DNA from 3 places in the Bacillus sp. C-3-6 genome. Region 1 is predicted to be linked to each of the others. Evidence: riboswitches for the same ligand, from Rfam matches in the RefSeq annotation. Region 1 holds a riboswitch; each other region holds the start of a gene.
The links. A riboswitch is a leader RNA that binds a small molecule or an ion and turns the genes downstream of it on or off. The one in region 1 is predicted to bind magnesium.
Positions count from the first base shown of each region.

Region 2: linked by a shared signal. The riboswitch ahead of mgtE (magnesium transporter) and the one ahead of ACW0JX_RS08045 (P-type ATPase) in region 1 are both predicted to bind magnesium.
Region 3: linked by a shared signal. The riboswitch ahead of mgtA (magnesium-translocating P-type ATPase) and the one ahead of ACW0JX_RS08045 (P-type ATPase) in region 1 are both predicted to bind magnesium.

Region 1 covers NZ_CM137247.1:1,542,659-1,549,176, forward strand. The annotation lists gene ACW0JX_RS08035 (glutathionylspermidine synthase family protein) at 1-1,106, shown strand, start outside; gene ACW0JX_RS08040 (DUF350 domain-containing protein) at 1,099-1,485, shown strand; M-box (ykoK) riboswitch at 1,699-1,864, shown strand; gene ACW0JX_RS08045 (P-type ATPase) at 2,200-2,925, shown strand; gene ACW0JX_RS08050 (5'-3' exonuclease) at 3,058-3,924, shown strand; gene ACW0JX_RS08055 (FbpB family small basic protein) at 4,280-4,420, shown strand; gene ACW0JX_RS08060 (acyltransferase family protein) at 4,749-5,942, shown strand; gene ACW0JX_RS08065 (YveK family protein) at 5,943-6,518, shown strand, end outside.
Region 2 covers NZ_JBSSBE010000002.1:32,719-39,236, forward strand. The annotation lists gene mgtE (magnesium transporter) at 1-1,206, opposite strand, end outside; M-box (ykoK) riboswitch at 1,488-1,653, opposite strand; M-box (ykoK) riboswitch at 2,159-2,335, shown strand; gene ACW0JX_RS26990 (FtsW/RodA/SpoVE family cell cycle protein) at 2,521-3,648, shown strand; gene ACW0JX_RS26995 (MarR family transcriptional regulator) at 4,241-4,696, opposite strand; gene ACW0JX_RS27000 (polysaccharide deacetylase family protein) at 4,935-5,702, shown strand; gene ACW0JX_RS27005 (Rieske 2Fe-2S domain-containing protein) at 5,918-6,518, shown strand, end outside.
Region 3 covers NZ_CM137247.1:3,942,619-3,949,136, reverse strand. The annotation lists gene ACW0JX_RS20165 (DNA polymerase IV) at 1-461, shown strand, start outside; gene ACW0JX_RS20160 (MgtC/SapB family protein) at 503-1,204, opposite strand; gene mgtA (magnesium-translocating P-type ATPase) at 1,278-3,983, opposite strand; M-box (ykoK) riboswitch at 4,315-4,482, opposite strand; gene ACW0JX_RS20150 (hypothetical protein) at 4,651-5,190, shown strand; gene ACW0JX_RS20145 (DUF3932 family protein) at 5,225-5,476, opposite strand; gene rnz (ribonuclease Z) at 5,666-6,518, shown strand, end outside.

The DNA.
Region 1 (6,518 bases):
TAGCGACTGAACGAATGGGGAAAATATTTTTTAAGACTGCTAGACTGCTGCGTAATTTAAGTGACGAACAGCTTCTAGATCTTGGCTTTCCATCCGCGAGTTTATCATTCATTAGAATGAAAGGGCTTTATCCTGAATCTGTAATTTCGCGATTTGATTTTGCTGTAACAGAGGATAATAAAATCAAAATGCTTGAGTTTAATAGTGATACACCAACTTTTATTGTGGAATGTTTTCGAATGAATGGGAAAGTATGTGAAAATCTAGGCTATGATGATCCAAACTCGGATCAAGAACGATTGCTATCTTCTGGTGTAACGAAAGCAGTAATGGAAGCGACAAAGGGATTAGATAATCCAAATGTTGTTTTTACAGCACATCATGAACATATCGAGGATTGGAATACCACTATGTATTTAAGTCAGCTATGCCATGTTGAAAATAAAGTAGTGCCAATGTCAGAACTTAGAATTACAAAGGATGCTCTAGTCGATAAAGATGGGGCGAAGATTGATGTTTTATATCGCCAAACATATCCGATAGAAGATTTAATTGAGGATCAAGATCCTGAAACAGGAGATTTGGTAGGTGTGGAACTGTTACAACTTGTAAAAGCCGGAAAGCTTTTTATAATAAATCCTTTGTCAGCATTTTTACTTCAGCCAAAATCAATTCAGTGCCTTATTTGGGGGTTAGCAGAAGAAGAGGTCTTTTATACAAATGAGGAACAACAGTGGATTAAAGAATATATGTTACCTACATATTTAGAACCAGATTTATTTTTAGGAAAAGGTTCTTTCGTTCAAAAACCTTCATTTGGGAGAGAAGGAGATACAATTACGATTCGCGATAAAGACGAAAATATTATGCTTCAAAATGCATACGAAACGTATAAAGCGTCACTGCCGATATTTCAAAAGTATACCGAACTGCCAGTCGTATCCTTGGAAACAGAAAAAGGGATCGAGAAACTGTCATATGTGTTTGGTTCGTTTTTAATTGCTGGAAAAGCGAGTAGTATCGGTATTCGTGCGGGAGAAAAGATTACAGGAAATGAATCGTACTATTTACCGGTAGGTATAAAAAGGAGGGGGAAAAATGATTAATTTTTTATTATATTTAGCAGTAACACTCGGCCTTTTATGTATAGGTCTGTTCTTGATGGAAGTGACAACGAAAGTAAAGGAATTTAAGTTAATGGCTCAAGGAAATAAGGCGGTAAGCTATGTGCTTGGAGGACGATTACTTGGGTTAGCTGTTGTTTTATATTCGACAGCAGCTAATTCAATTTCACTTCTTGATATGATTTCGTGGGGAGCAGTTGGGATTTTGGCTCAAATTATCGTCTTTTATTTAGCTGAGTGGCTTACACCACGCTTTAATATAAACAAAAGTCTCGAAGAAGATAATCAAGCAGTCGGTCTTTTTCTTATGTTTTTATCGCTTTCGATTGGGATTGTAATCGCTGGTTGTATAACTTATTAAAAACTTTACGTTTAAACGTAAAGTTTTTAATTTTATCCCGCTATTTGCCGGGCAGCCCGATTGGTGAGGGCTAATAATCAGTGGGGGATGAACAAAACCCCCACTGATTAAAGTTTCACTTTATATACGTTAGTTTGCCATACCTTTTGAAAAAATTGTAGGCTACGGTTGACATCTATTTTAAATAAGAGTAACATTTTCAATGTAATGAAAATAAGTCTCTGTTAGGTGAGGCTCCTGTATAGAGAAATGCTACTGCCCAAAAATGTCGAGAGACGCCAATGGGTCAACAGGAATGATCGAATTAAGGTTTTTCTTAACGTAGCTGGTAATGTACCTATGCTATACAGTGCTAAAACTCGGCGAGGGAGAGGTCCGTAGATTTCTAATTATATTAGAAATCGTTTATTTGTGTATGTAATGGCCACTACTCTCTTAAGGGTAGGGGTCTTTTTTGTTACCAAGCTATGAGTAATTTCATAGTATAAACTATAAAATTAAACGAGGAGGTGAGGAGCATGTCAAATTCTGACTCGGTTCCGTTACCCATATACTTCAAATCAAAAATATATGATGTAGGCAGGAAACGATTTGTTCCTCCCTCTATATTTATCACAATGTAGCGTTTATAAAGCGCTAGACACTTTCACAGTAAAGTGGATAAATTGAGAAACAAAGCGTTTCTTCCTATGTTGTAAAGGAGGAGACGATAATATGTTATATGCAAACAAAACTGTGGGTAACACGTCATATAAACTAAATAAAAAATCAATAAAAGAACAAACAATGCTCCAAAAAAATAAAGATTTATTAATTGAAATTGCAACAAGAGATGTAAAATCTGTATTTGCATATTTTAAAACAACAAGAGACGGACTATCAATGAAAGAGGCGCAAAAACGTATTCAAGTATATGGCCGAAATGAACTAACTTCAAAAAGAGCAATTCTTGCAGAAGTAATGATGAAGCTTGGTGGCATGATTCCAGGTTTTTCAAAACAACGTGTGTGTGATGAATTACAACGTGAAACGATTACTGTATCTAGAGTAGAATGTTCTAGTAGTACAGGGCTAAATAGTGAACTGAAAATGATGGAGATACCAGTGCAAGAACTTGTACCTGGAGATATGATTTTTCTTTCGGCTGGAGATGCTGTGCCAGCTGATGTACGTATTATTTATGCAGATGATTTATTAGTGAATGAGTCTGTGTTAACGGGAAACGAAGCGAGTATAGAGAAGTTTGAAAGCTGCTATCACCTTGAACGTAAACGATTTATTCCATTAAAACGGATGAAAGATTATAATCCACTTGAGCTTGAAAATGTATGTTTTAAAGGTTCACATATCGTTAGTGGAAGTGCAAAGGCTGTCGTTGTTTCTACTGGAAAAAATACGTATTCAGGCATATTGCATACTTGTTGTAGTAGAACGTCTTAATGTGTTAATGGTGCTAAATATACAAAAACAATGTATAATAGACAAAGTTGAGCAAAAACGTAGAATGGTAATCTATTTATATAACCTTACGTGATAACGTGAGGTTATTATTTTTTTAATAGGAGAGGAATTATGAAAAAAGTATTATTAGTTGATGGTATGGCACTATTATTTCGTGCTTTTTACGCAACAAGTGTCTACGGACAATTTATGAAACGACAAGATGGAACCCCTACGAATGGGATTCATGGTTATATGAAACACTTGTTAACAGCTACGCAAGCGATTGAACCAACACATATCGTTACATGCTGGGATATGGGAAGTACGACATTTAGAACAGAATCGTTCTCGAATTATAAAGCAAATCGTGCAGCGCCACCAGAAGAATTAATTCCTCAATTTGATTTAGTACAAGAAATGACTGCGAAATTATCCATTCCAGTTATCGGTATGAAAGGCTACGAAGCGGACGATTGTATCGGTACGCTTGCAAAACAATACTGCAATGAAGCTGAAGTTTATATTTTAACTGGTGATACAGATTTACTTCAACTTGTTGATAAGAACGTTACGGTTATGCTTCTGCGTAAAGGAATTGGAAATTACGAATATTACACACCGGAGAAAATCATGGAAGAAAAAGGTGTAGAGCCGTGGCAAATCGTCCATGCAAAAGCTTTCATGGGAGATACAAGTGATAATTATCCAGGTGTAAAAGGTATCGGTGAAAAAACAGCGTATAAGCTTATTCAAGAGCACGGAACAGTATCCGCTGTACTAGAAAATGTAGAATCATTAACAAAAGCGCAGCGTACGAAGATTGAAAGTGATTTAGAGAACTTAAATATTTCGTTGCAATTAGCACAAATTCACTGTGAAGTTCCAATTTCATGTTTACTAGAAGAGGGATTACACACAATGGATGAAGAAAAACTTAGATTTGTTTGTGAAGAAATGAATTGGGGAAGACCTGAAATATTAATAAATATGCTATAAATAGTTTGGAAAGAGGGATGTTGCATAAGTCGAAATTTGACTTGGTGACACCTTCTTTTTGTTTTTGTAAACAGTATTATAGTAAATAAAATTATGTCGAACTCAATTTTAAATATATAAATGTTTCGACAAGATATAATGATAAAAGTTGATGGGAATAGTAATTTTTATAATGAAGTGAATTAATTTCAACATAGTTTTAGAGAGTCTTTTTTTCATGTTCACAAAGTTGTCAGAAAATAAATGGAATTTTCATATGAAGTTCAAATAGAATTCACAACAATCAATTATTATAAGGACACACAGATAATTCTTTATCTTTTATATAAACCATCCCCCAAGGAGGACAATGAAAATGAGAAAAAAAGTGAGAAAATCTTTTAAACAATTATTAATTGAAAATAAACAATCACTATTAAATAATAAAGAAAATATGAAAGAAATTGAAGAGAGAATTGAGAAACGACATGTAGCATATAGTGGTGCTAGTAATTAAATAAAATAAAAAAGATAGCCTATGTAGGCTATCTTTTTTATTTTATATTGAAAAAACGCTATTCATCTCTTTAATTTTGTAAATATGCAAGAAATTTTTATAGTGTTTTTCTATCAATATTACTCATTTTTCGAGGTTGAAATTGGTATATACCAATTTTTGAGATTCGCTATTCATAATATTACAAAAAATGTTACAATACACTCAAATTTATACTATAAAATCATTTTAATATGAAAAATTGGAATGAAAAGAAAGGAGAGGAATATGAATAAAGATGTCGCTTTGAAATGATTATTATCATTTCATTAGGAGTTGATGTAAAAAGATGAAGAGATACGAGGAATTGGATTCTATAAGAGGGATTTCTTCATTAATAGTAATGATCGGTCATCATTTAATGATTTTTTCAGCATTTCAAAATTACAGCTATGAAGATAATAAACCATTTGTTGTGTATCTATTAAAAGAAACGCCTGCTCGTCTTATTTTTAGTAGTGGTAACGAATCTGTTATTATCTTTTTTGTTTTGAGCGGATTTGTTTTGTATGAATCTATTCAAAAAACCTATAGTAGCTATGGGTCATACCTTTTAAAACGTATATGCAGAATATATATTCCTTATATTGTGGCAATAATTATAGCTATTATATGCCAGGCTACAATTAGTGAATATGGTATTTCTTATTTAAGTGAATGGTTTAATCGCTCATGGACGATTGAAAGTTCTCCAAGCTTAATAGCGCAACATATTTTATTGGTTGGGAAATATAATACAGATGCATATAACGGTGTGATTTGGTCACTTGTCCATGAAATGCGAATATCAATAATTTTTCCGTTAATTTTGATGATTTGTTTACGAAAAACGTTAAGGTGTTCATTACTATTATTGTTTAGTTTTAGTATATGTTCTGTCGTAATATTATTTTTGTTTCGCTCGGGCTTAACATTAACAAGCTATGCATTAACGTTGCATTATACGGTGCTGTTTTTATTGGGGGCACTAGTTGCGAAGTATAAAAATAATTTAATAGTTTTTTATAGTAATTGTACTAAAAACACGAAAATTGCATGGTTTTTATTTGCGATTTTACTTTTTATGTATGAAGGACTTATTGGAGAAATTAAAGTACTCAATAATTTTATATTTCGAGACTACGTAGTGGCGATAAGTGCAAGTCTATTTGTCATATTAAGTTTGTCAATATCAACTTTGTCATCCTTGCTACGCAATAAATACTTGTTATATTTGGGGAAGATTTCTTACAGTCTTTATTTATACCATATTATATCGTTGTTTTCCCTTATATACATGTTCCATGAAATATTACCGTTGCCTATTATTTTAATTTTTTCACTTATATTTTCGTTTATACTTGCAATACTTTCGTATATATATGTAGAAAAATTTGCATTCAGAGTCGGAAAGTATGTAACAAAACAAGTGGATAGAAAGAAGAGAGGGGTATCTGTAAAGAGTGACTTGCAGGATGTTATTCAGAAAAGGGCGGTGAAATAATTGAAGCAAGAAATGAGTATAAAAGATTTTCAACAATTATTGAAAAGAAGATTCGTAACGATTATTTTAACGATGTGTTGTTTAACCGCTTCTTTAGTTCTTATCTCTATGTATGTTTTAAAGCCGTCATATCAATATTCAACGCAAATTCTTGTTGGGAATTTAGATGAGTTTAATAAGGAAAATTCAACAAATAAAACACAAGAAAATAAGCAACTAGTAACATCGTATGTTGATATTTTAAAAAGCCCATTAATTATTTCAACAGTCAAAAAAACTTTGAAATTAGAGCAATCAAGTTATGAATTAGCACAAAAAATCTCGGTAGTGAATACGGACAATTCACAAATTGTAACTGTTACAGTAAAAGATTCCAATCCGAAAGTCGTGAAAGACATTGTAAAGACATTGGCAGAGCAATCACAACAAAGTTTTCAACAGTACACAAATGTACAAGGTGTGAAAGTGTTGACGGATCCTGAGTTACAGGAACAGGCTGAAAAATTGTTTCCGAAATTTCAACTGATCATTCCTATTTCTTTAATTGTTAGTTTTTTTGTTGGGATAGGTTTAGCT
Region 2 (6,518 bases), on a different replicon from region 1:
AGGTAAAACAGCTGCTACAAGAGAGGCCCAAATAACAATAAATAATAAAGTGATTGCTACAACTTGTGCAACTTCTGTTCCAACTCCTAACATATAAGCGCGAGTGAGCCCAGCTACCGCAAGTGCAAGTCCAAGAAGCATACCAATTGCAAATTCCTTTTTCATTACACGGAAAATGTCTTTAAATTTCACCTCTCCAATACCAATTGCACGAGTAATTGTTGCTACAACCTGTGTTCCTGTATTCCCACCAGTACCTACTAATAACGGAACAAAGAAAGCAAGGGCAACTACAGTTTCAATTTCGTCTTCAAAATACTTTAATACTGTACCTGTATATGCCTCAGCAACAAAAAGAAGTAATAACCATGGTAGACGTTTTAAGAAAATGCTCCAAATGCTAGCTTCAAAGTAAGATTGATTCAATGGTTCACTTCCGCCTAACTTTTGAATATCTTCTGTAGCTTCTGCTTCCATAACATTCATTACGTCATCAAATGTTATAATACCAATCATTTTATTATTTGCTGTTGTCACAGGTATTGCTGCTAAATTATAATTCAGGAGCTTTTTTACAACTTCTTGCTGGTCAACTTCAGCTTGTACTGAAATTACCTCTTGAATCATAATAGTAGATAATATCTCTTCATCTGCTGCTAGTAATAACTCATGTATGGAAACGATTCCCTCAAGATAACCATGACTATCAAGAACATAACTATAAGATATTGATTCTACATTTTCAGAATGTTCCCTAATGTACTTCAATGTCATTTTTACTGACCAATTTCCTCTAACTGCAACAAAATCACTTGTGACAAGACTTCCTGCCGTTTCAGGTTTGAAATTCATCAATTTTTTTACGTTATGTTTTGTAATTTTGTCTAGATACGCCATTAATTTAGCTTGTTTTTCAGGATGAACCGCTAGAAGTAAATCTACTAATTCATCAATCGGTTGTAAATTTAGTAACTTTTTAGCTTTGTTTTCAGATAAGTGAATTAAGATATTATATTTTTCTTCTGCACTCATATATTGAAGAATTTTAGAGCTTTTTAATACGGGAATCGTATTTAGCAATATGATTTGATCTTCAATTGAAAATCTTTTTACTTCTTGTGCAACATCATACGACGGAAGACGTAAAACTTTCTCTGCATCCAAATTATTTTTGGTTACAAGTAATTCTTTTAATAATTTCTTCATGTTAACTCCTCCTCATATTGCTAAGGGAGACTCTAGAGTTTCATGAGTGGTTTTGTTTTATTTTATCTGTCTTAAATTTTTTATTAAAGCAATAATAGTTACATTGCAATCAATTCATTAGTTAGAATTACCTCCTTTTTGAATATAGACAAGATAAAAATAAATAAAATTAAACAGAAAAACCTTTACTCAAAAAGGAGTAAAGGTTTTTTCACAATACAAATAAATGATTATTAAGACCGCCCTGCCAAAATCACAGAGGTGCCTTTCTATCAAATCGTATACCACTCCCTCGTTGAGTTTTAGCACTGTATAGCATAGGTTTTTATAACCAGCTACATTAAGAAGGGCCTTAATCCGACCGTTCCTGTTGACCCATTGGCGTCTCTCGACATTTTTGGGCAGCAGCGTTTCTCTATACAGGAGCCTCACCTAACAAAGTTTATTGAATTACTTCAAAATTTAAACCAGAATTTAATATTTGTCAACTGACTTTCAATTCCATTCATAAAAAAATCTTTTATAGAAAATTAAATTATATTTTATTATAAATTTAAAATTCCCCTTAAAAACATAGAATTCAAATAGATTTAATTCGAAGAAGCGTTATAAAACATATGAAACTTATTGTTTTTAATCAAATTCCAATTGTATAACAAAAGATAAATAATTAGTCATTCTTTATATCAAAAGAACAGTCTAAAAAAATCTTCTTTTATAATTAAAATCTTCTTTACTGTTTATCAAATTTATGTGGTTAAACTACTTAATCACACGATACACTACAAGTCAAAAATATGTACTTATACGGAATGATTACATACATTTTCTCTTATCATTTCTCAAAGGACTATAAAGCAATAAAATAAATAAAATTAGCAATACGGTTGCTTGACAGGCAAAAAAAATATATTTATGCTTGCTACACGAAACAAACACATAAAATTTATATTGCTTAACCTGTTAGGTGAGGCTCCTATGCAAACACAGGCTATTGCCCAAAAATGTCGAAAGACGCCAATGGGTAGAACAGGAATTGTCGGATTAAGGCTCTTCTTAAGATAGCTAAGTAATGAATTTTCATTACTTTACGTTGTATAGTGCCAAAGCTCTACTAGGGGGAGAAAAGCCTTATTTAGTCATGCCATTTTGAATCCCTCTAGTTACATACTAGGGGTATTTTTGCGTGAAAAAACAGGGAGTAAGCGATAGAATCTTCCCAAACAAAAGTCATATTTAATAATTGACGAGAACAAGATTCTATTCATAAGCAAATGGAATATTATGTTTTTTTTAAATCAGGAGGATATTAAAATGAAAAAAATATTAAAACTCGATTATCTATTGCTCCTTCCTCTATTCATAACTTGTACTTTAGGTATTATCATGATGTATAGCGCGAGCTCCATTGTCGCTGTCCAACATTACGGTTATAACAGTAGACATTTTGTTGATTCTCAATTAACAAAGCTACTTTTAGGAACAATAGGGTTAATAGTTTGTGCTTTACTCCCATATGAAATATGGAAAAAACGAATAGTCTCAATCTGTATTATGGTTGGGGGGACTTTTTTATTAATTATGGTTTTATGGAAAGGAAAAGTGGTGAATAATGCTCAATCATGGATCTTTGGAATACAGCCAGCTGAATTTCTTAAATTAGGAACAATCCTTGTAACAGCCCGTTTTTTTGCATTGCGACAAGAACAAGCTAAAAATAACTGGAGTGGTATCGGAAAACTTTTATTTTTTTTAGCTACAATTTTTTTTCTTATCTTTAAACAACCAAATTTAGGATCTGCACTTTTAATATTAGGTATAGGTTTTAGCATATTTCTTTGTTCAGGAATAAATATAAATCTACTAATCAAAAGAACTACCATCGGTTCTATTTTATGGTTACCTATTTTATATTATTTGATTCAATATAGTTTATCAGAAGTTCAAAAGACACGTATTACTACGATTTTCAATCCCTTTCTTGATGCGCAAGGAAATGGATACCAGCTTGTAAACTCTTTTATTGCCATGGGCTCTGGAGGAATCATTGGTCGTGGATTTGGAAATAGCATACAAAAAACAGGTTATCTTCCAGAACCACACACTGATTTTATAATGGCAATAGTTTCTGAAGAACTGGGATTTATTGGTGTATTTATTCTATTGGTTGGAGTTTTGACTATAGTACTTCGCTCCTTAAAAATTGCACAATTATGTGTAGATCCATTCGGCAGTTTTATAGCAATTGGTATAGGATGTATGATTGGTATGCAATCAGTTGTAAATTTAGGTGGTATTACGGGACTATTTCCTCTTACAGGTACTCCATTTCCATTTGTAAGTTTTGGTGGAAGTTCTTTAATGGTGAATTTAATAGCAATAGGAATATTGCTTAATATCTCAATTTTCAATAAAATAAGATTTCTCCCTCAGGATATATAGCTAATATACTCATATTGTCTTATTAAATAAACCGGTTTAACAACCTTCGATTATATATTCTATACTGATTTTCTCCTAGAAATATTTAACTTATGAAGCAAGCGAACAGTTTTTAGTTTATCTTCCCTTTTTATTTAGCTAGGTATTCTAAAGTACAAGGAAGCATATGTAATTGTAGTTCATCAGCAAATCAAATTAGCATTTAGTTATTCCATTAAAGAGCGCTTTAAAGAAATAATTAAAGCCTAAATTCTTATTTATAACACCGAGAATTTAGGCTTTGTATATTTAAATTCCCTTAACTTTTTAAATCCGTATTTTTTCTGAAGCTCCACTGTAAGTAAGTACAACTGAAGTCTTACCATACGCCCCATCACTATCAAATCAAAAAACACATTCTTCCCCACGGCATATAAAAAAATAAGATTTCTATTTAGAGAGTGCTTTAAAAGCTTAGCCTGATAACAATGGAGTGCTGCCAGCATTTCGGAGAAACAAGCTAAAAAAATTCAGATTAGAACAAAGCCGCATATTATCTCGCTAAAAGTATACGGTTATTTAACATTTCAAGGACGTAATAATTTTTTGTGACTTAATTGCATTTCTGTAAAGAATTTAATATATTTTTATGAATTTGCAATAATGTTTGAATTTCTGTTTCCTGAAGTTGTTCTAATGCTAATGACATCGCTTTATAGGAAGTAGAATTTTCAATAGATTTTTTTGATGTTTCTAGACCCTTCGTTGTTACTTTCAATTTTATCTCCCTACGATCTTCAGATGAGGGATTTCGCTCGATTAATCCTTGATTGACTAATTCATCCACATTTACACTCACTGTACTCTTAGGGACTGAAAGTTGTTCTGAAATACTTTTAAGGGTAATATTAGGAATTCCATAAATTGTGTTTAAGATCCCCATTTGTTGTACTGTTAATCCTAAACTAGAGGCATTTCGATTTGTAAATTTTATAATTTCTTTATTTATTGCTACAAATGACTGTACAACTTCCGCCTCTATTTTAAGGCTTTGATTTTTTTGTATCATTGCAGTAACTCCTCTCTCTCTATATAATTCATCGTTGAACTGTTTGTAAATGAACTATTTTATCATGGACTTCTTTCAGAGAAAAGTCAATTAACCCAATTCAACATAAAGCTACTTAATTCTAAAAGGGGATCTAGTCACATGTCCATTAAGCTATCATTTGAAAATTTTTTATTAAATAATTTAGTAATAACTCCATAAACTAAACTTACTTGTATCACATAGGAGTGTATTAGTTTTGAAAAAAAATTCGATATTCCTCATTTTTTTTATAATTTCTCTTTGTTCCAAATCAATATCCATATATGCTTTTACAGATAGTCGTATGGCATATGAAAAAACAGGGAAGGTAATTTGGGAAGTAAATACAAAGGAAAAAATAGTTGCACTAACATTTGATGACGGTCCTCACCCTGTTTTCACCCCTCAAATACTTGATATATTAGCCAAATACAATGCAAAAGCAACCTTTTTCGTAGCAGGTAATAAAGTTAAAAGGTTTCCCGCTATTTTAATAAGAGAGGTAAAAGAAGGACACGAAATTGCTAATCATACTTATAATCACATTTATAATAAAAACATTACTGCAGCTAAATTAACATCAGAATTAAATCAAACGGATGAAGTTATCAAGAAAATTACTGGTTATAAACCAACGCTGTATCGTCCAGTTGGAGGGCTACATAATGATTTAATTATTAATACAGCCATACAAAACGGAAAACTTGTGATCTTATGGTCGTGGCATCAGGATCCCCAAGATTGGAGGAGTCCAGCAGCTAGCAAAATTTCAAAGCATATCATAAAAGGTGTAAAGCCTGGAAATATCATTCTACTTCATGATTGGAATGGTAGCGAATTTTCTGAGACATCTCAGACAGTTGAAGCATTAGAAAACATCCTGATCCACCTTAAAAACAATGGTTATACATGTGTCACCGTATCTGAAATGCTGTATCGTTCTATAAAAATAATCCCCTCTCTTTTTGATCCTATTTATCAGTGAATCTTGGTTTATTTACTTTCTCCTTTTTAAAATCTATTGTACTATAGTCATTTTTGTTACATTTAGAGAGATTATATAGGCTTTCATAATTATTTGATTAAACTGTAGATTCCTTAATTTTAAACGAACATTTAAATATTTTATAGCATAGAATAGACAATATGTAGTAGACATCATTAGAATCTACTACATAATAAAAAAGAAGGAGAAAATAAATGACTCTAAATATAAATAGAGTATTCCCACGTAATTGGTATGCTGTGAGTTATTCAAAAGATATAAAAAAGGTTCCAGTAAAAAAAAGAGTTGCTGGCAAAGATTTTGTATTATATCGGGATGAAAAAGGCGAAGTTCAAGCTTTATCACCTTACTGCCCTCATCGTGGCGCTGACTTATCACTGGGGCAAGTAGTAAATGGTAAACTAGTCTGCCCCTACCATGGTTGGGAGTTCGATAGTTGTGGTACTTGTGTAAAAATTCCATCCCAACCCAATAAACCTATCCCGAAATTTGCTCATACCTTCTCATACCCTGTAAAAGAAAAGATTGGGTTGATTTGGATATACCCTGATAGTGAGGAAACTCCACCTGAATGGCAAACTTTTCATGTAATGGAGAACACTCCTTTTAAACTCTCTTCCTTCCACGCCACTTGGAATGCACACCTTACTCGATCAATCGAATCTGTGCTGGATATTGTTCACCTTGCTTATGTACATAAAAAAACGATTGGTAGAAAAACAAAAGCTGAATCAACCAATTATAAGCTGGAGGGAACACTGGATCAGTTTATATTCTCAAATGGTGATGCTTACC
Region 3 (6,518 bases), 2.4 Mb from region 1:
CAAAGGATATGGATGAAGAGAAAGAATTACTTGATATGTTAGAACGTTTATCAAAGTCAGTGAGTAAAAGGTTACAAAAGCGAACCCTTGTCAGCTATAATATTCAAATTATGATTAAATACCATGATAGGCGAACAGTAACACGGAGTAAGCAATTGAAAAATGCGATTTGGGAAGAACGCGATATTTTTCAAGCAGCATCCCGTTTATGGAAGCAACATTGGGATGGTGATTCCGTTCGTTTACTAGGTGTTACAGCTACTGAAATAGAGTGGAAGACAGAATCGGTGAAACAATTAGATTTGTTTTCATTTGAAGAGGATGCAAAAAAAGAACCGCTACTTGCTGTCATTGATCAAATTAATGATAAGTATGGAACACCACTTTTACAACGAGGTAGTCAACTATTACGTAAGCAAGAGAAGTCGTTTCAACAAAAGTTAGAAAATAAATTTATGTAGAAGGTGTCATGAAGTAGTAAAAATCATGACACCTTTCCTATTTAACTCGCTTCTAAATCTAAAGAAGTCTTCCATCCAGCTCCAGTAACGCCAGATTCTAATAGCATTCTACTTACTATTTTTTCAATTAAGATAGCTGCATTTGTCTTGCAATGTAATGTAGCCTGTATACAAACTTTTTGATTAGAATCTACATCTTCACTATACAACTCTTTTAAACTGAGCCCTTCTGTACTTACCATATGCATAAGTAAAAAACGAATATGTGCTTCATTTTCTTCTGAACAAGTAAGGGAAAGTAAGTAGTTCGTTTGTTCAGGTGATTCTTCTTTTGATTTTTTATTCATAAAAAGAGCAATTGGACGAAGAAGTATATTTGCTAGTAACACGCCGGCTGCACCTAATATAGCTGCAACGAGGAAACCGGCGCCTGTAAGAGTACCGACAGCAGCTGCACACCATAAAGTAGCTGCCGTATTTAGCCCTCTAATACTAAAACCATCGCGGATAATAACGCCACCCCCTAAAAAACCAATGCCACTAACGACTTGAGCAGCAATGCGTGAGGGGCTAGCATCATGATCAAGCATGACGGATAATAAAACAAATATACAGGCACCAAGTGATACGAGAGCATTTGTCCGCAGCCCGGCCATTCGGTGTCTCCATTGCCTTTCCATTCCGATGCAAGCACCTACAATAATTGCGATAACTAATCTGAATACAATGTCGTACCATACCATCATGGTCACCTCCATATATAAGTATCTGTTATGTCTTTTAGAATGAGCGGGGAATACCCACTCATTCTTATTTTTACAACCAGCTATGAAACTTTTTAATATAAAGCTTTTTCAGGAATTGTGTTAAAAAAGCGTAGCCTAATAGTATTCCTACTAACCAAGGGAAGTAGCTAAGTGGCAATGCTTGTAAACCAACGGCTGCACCAAGTGGTGAGAATGGAATATAAATCCCGATTGCCATAATAAGAGCGGTTAATAAAACGACTGGTGTTGATGCAGCGCTTTGAATAAATGGAATCTTCTGTGTTCGTATCATGTGAACAATTAAAGTTTGTGTTAACAATCCAACCACAAACCAACCGGACTGGAATAATGATTGCTCGCTCGGTGTATTTGCGCCAAATACATTCCACATGACTACGTATGTGATAATATCAAATATGGAACTAATTGGGCCGATACAAATAATGAAGTTTCGTAAGTTTGCAGTATCCCATTTTCGTGGTTTTTCTAGAAACTCTTTATCCATTTTGTCCCATGGAATAGAAAGTTGTGAAATATCATAAAGTAAGTTTTGAATTAAAAGATGAATGGCAAGCATCGGTAAAAAAGGAATGAAAGCACTTGCTACTAACACGCTAAACACATTACCGAAGTTAGAGCTAGCTGTCATCTTAATATATTTTAAAATATTTCCGAATGTAGTACGTCCTTCTAAAATCCCGGCTTCTAATATAGTTAAACTTTTTTCGAGTAGAATAATATCAGAAGCTTCTTTCGCAATATCAGTAGCAGTATCAACAGATATTCCGACATCAGCTTCACGTAATGCTACAGCATCGTTAATGCCATCTCCCATGTAACCTACAGTGTGTCCGTTTCCTTGTAATGCGTGTATAATGCGAGATTTTTGCATTGGATTAAGCTTCGCAAATACAGTCGTTTCTTCAGCAAGTTTTGCTAATGCTTTATCTGGTAAAGAATCAATCTCGTAACCGAGGATTGGTTCGCCGATATCTAATCCAACTTCTTTACAAACTTTTCGTGTAACAATTTCGTTATCGCCAGTTAAAATTTTTACTTGTACACCATGCTTTTGTAATGCTTGAATTGCAGCTGCTGCAGATGGTTTCGGTGGATCTAAAAAGCCGATATATCCAGCGAGAATCATATCAGTTTCGTCTTTTACTGCGTACTCTTTATCATTTATGTTTCTATCTTTTTTATAAGCCACAGCAATAACCCGCATACCTTCACTATTCAATGTCTCGCTTAGTTTTTTGACATTTGAGCGTATTTCCTCAGTGAGTGTAACGATTTTTTTATCCACTTCAGTGTAGTTGCAAATTGATAAAATTTCTTCTACGGCACCTTTACAAACCATTGTATGTTCACCTGAAATATCTTTTACGATGACTGACATACGCCGGCGGGCGAAATCGAATGGAATTTCATCTAGCTTTTGAAAAGCTGATGGGTCAAATGTATTGTTTTCCTCTGTATGCTTAATAACAGCTTTATCTATTAAGTTTTTCAATCCAGTTTGATAGAAACTATTTAAATAGGCAAATTGCAAGACGCGATTGCATTTATTTCCATTAGGATCTAAGTGACGAACAAGGATAACGTTATCTTCTGTTAAAGTTCCGGTTTTATCTGTACAAAGAATATTCATAGCACCTAAGTTTTGAATAGAATTTAGGTGCTTCACAATTACTTTTTGTTTAGACATGTTAACGGCACCTTTAGCTAAATTAGCAGTTACAATCATTGGCAACATTTCAGGTGTAAGGCCAACAGCCACGGCAATAGCGAAGAAGAAAGCTTCTTGCCAATCTCCTTTTGTGAATCCGTTAATGAGAAGGACAATAGGCGCCATAATAAGCATGAATGTAATTAAGAGCCAGCTTACTTTGTTTACACCTTTATCAAAGCTTGTTTCTACCCGCTTTCCGATTACCTTATTTGCTAAAGAGCCGAAATACGTATCAGTACTTGTTGAGATGACAACAGCTTTTGCGCTACCACTTACAATATTTGTTCCCATGAAGCAAAGGTTTTCCATATCGAGTGGATTGTAATTTTTTTTCATGTTTTTCGGTAAGATATGCTTATTTTCTGTATGGTAGCAGTTTTCGTATTTTTCTACAGGAAGTGCTTCCCCTGTTAAAGAAGATTGATTAACAAATAAATCTTTAGCGGATACAATACGCACATCGGCTGGAACGATATCACCTGCTGAAAGGGAAATAATATCGCCAGGTACAAGTTCCTCAATTGGAATTTCTGTTGTGTAATTTCGATTTAAATTCGTTACATTTTTTATTTCATGTACAAATCCATTTATTCTAAATACGCTCGCAGTTGTTCGAACCATAGCTTTTAACTTATCGGCAGCTTTTTGAGAACGAAATTCTTGGGAAAATCGAATCGTTGCACTAAGTAGGACCATTACAGATACGACAATTGTTCCTTGCATATCATCCGTGAAAAAGGAGAGTGCTCCAAGAGCTAATAAAACGAAAATAAATGGATTTTTAAATGCTAACAGAAGCTGAATGTACCACGGTGCCATTTTATTATGAGCTATTTCGTTCGGGCCATATAAAGAAAGTCTACGAGACGCTTCTTGTTTAGATAATCCATCTTGAGATGTTTCTAAAAGTTTTAACGCAGAGCTTATATCTTGTGTTGCAACCTCCACTAATAATTCGTTATTTGTTTTCATGCTATCTTGCTCATAAGCATGCTTTGTTTCTTGTCTTTGTAAATTAAACATCGGTAGTTCCTCCTCTGTCATGAAGGAGGAAACAATCTGTTACCTAACTATTTGAAATGGTGAGGAACAGTTTCTTTCCTACCTACATGATGAAATATGAATGTAAAACGTATGGGTATCTGGGCCGAATCATCAATTGCCAACTGTTCCTCACCTCCGTACAATTTAGTAGTTTCTGAATATGCTATGTTTGTTTCATAGTAAGGTGCATATAGACGTAAAAAGACCTTTACTCAAAACGAGTAAAGGTCTGAATTCGCAGTTAAAAGAGTCCACAACAAAGACTGCTAGTAGACATAAATAAAAACAGTTTTTGTGTATGACAAAATACATGCACCTCTCCCTCGTTGAGTTTTAGCACTGTATAGCATAGGTACTGAAACCAGCTACGTTAAAAAAGGCCTTCATTCCGACCTTTCCTGTTGACCCATTGGCGTCTCTCGACATTTTTGGGCAGCAGCGTTTCTCTATACAGGAGCCTCACCTAACAGAGACCATATTCAATTACATGTTGAATGTTAGCACTGTAAAATCGTAGTGTCAATATCTTTTTTATCTGTGTTTTTAAAATATTAAATGGATTTATAATAGATATATGGGATGAAATGCATGATATTAATTATAAATAATGTGGAAAATAAATATTTTTATAAAAGGGGAATTTGTAATGGTACCACAAAATTTTATTATAAATATTGAGAATCAAAAGTGGTTGTTTAATGAGCAGGAAGATTTATGTTCTCACGGGGAAATTTATTTAAATGTGGATGGAACGATTATTACACAAACAGGTATGGATGAGGAATGGGGAATAAGTGAATCAGCTTTAGCTCTGTTACGAACTTTAGATAAAGAATATATTTGTGATATTGAAAATGAAGAGGGGCTTATTTTGCACGGATGTGGCACTATGCCCATGTTAGGATGCCCAATTTTAATTCATTGGACTATAAACCATATAGGTGAAAATGTGGTTTTAAAGGATTTTGTCAAAGTTATTTCTACTGATCAAAAGGCTATATACTATGAAGGGCTTCATATAGAAGTAAATGAAAATGAATATAGAAAACAAATTGTTTCTTTTGCGCTACAAGCAAAAGAATTATTCAATAAATCAAGTGAAAAGATAATTTTAGATGAGTTTGATCAAAGTATGTATACAGACTTTTGGACGGAATATAATCATTTGCTAAATAAGTATAAATAAAAAAGCACTGTAACCAGTGCTTTTTTATTATAGATTACGAGATGGTAGGGTTTTCAAAAATAACAATCTCTGAACTGTTTGTAGTTGAAACGCGTTGGGCGTAATATGTTAAAGCTGAAGAAATATATGCTGGTAACGTATCATTTGTATGTGATGTTGTATATTCATGGATTAATTCCTTTAAAGTTGTCCATTCTAATTGTGCTGGGTGATCAGACACGAAAGAACTTACCCAGCGATCAAATGAAGATGAAAAATCAGTTTGTAAACGAAATACTTCTTTCATAATAAAACGCTCCCTTAAAATGTAGTATAATCATTTTAACACAAAACACGAACGATTGCTAAATTTTTTAAGTATAATGTTCGTGTTATATAGTTGTCTAGATGATTGGTTATGTAAATTCAATTTGCCATTTGAAATAACATTCCGTAAGATGAGAGATAGAGTATATTTAGAGCTGGAGGAAAGAAAGTGGAATTTGTATTTTTAGGAACTGGTGCAGGTGTTCCTTCAAAAGGAAGGAACGTTTCAGCAATTGCTTTACAATTGTTAGAAGAACGAGGACAAACTTGGTTATTTGATTGTGGCGAGGCCACGCAACATCAAATATTACATACATCTGTACGTCCGCGCCGCATTGAAAAAATATTTATTACGCATTTACATGGCGATCATATTTTTGGATTGCCTGGTTTATTAGGTAGCCGTTCATTTCAAGGAGGAACTACGCCTTTAACGGTGTATGGACCGAAAGGAATTAAACAATTTATTGAAGTGGCATTATCGGTAAGTACGACACATGTGAAATATCCACTTGAAGTTGTGGAGATAACAGAAGAAGGTACCGTATTTGAAGATAATGAATTTTATGTAGAAACGAAAAGATTGTCACACGGTATAGAATGTTTTGGATATCGTATTGTAGAGAAAGATATACAAGGTGCTCTTTTAGTTGATAAGTTGCTTGAGATGGGTGTGAAACCAGGTCCAATCTTTAAACGTTTAAAGGATGGAGAAGTAGTTGAATTAGAGGATGGCACGATATTAAATGGAAATGAGTTTATCGGCCCACCTCAAAAAGGAAGAATTATTACTATCTTAGGTGATACGCGATATTGCGAAGCGAGTAGGGAGCTTGCGCAAGATGCAGATGTACTTGTCCATGAAGCGACTTTCGCAGCAGAAGATGAGCAACAAGCGCATGATTATTTTCATTCCACATCTAAGCAAGCTGCGAGCATTGCACTTCAGGCAAATGCGAAGCGATTAATCTTAACTCACATTAGTTCTCGCTATCAAGGAGATACATATAAGGAATTATTGA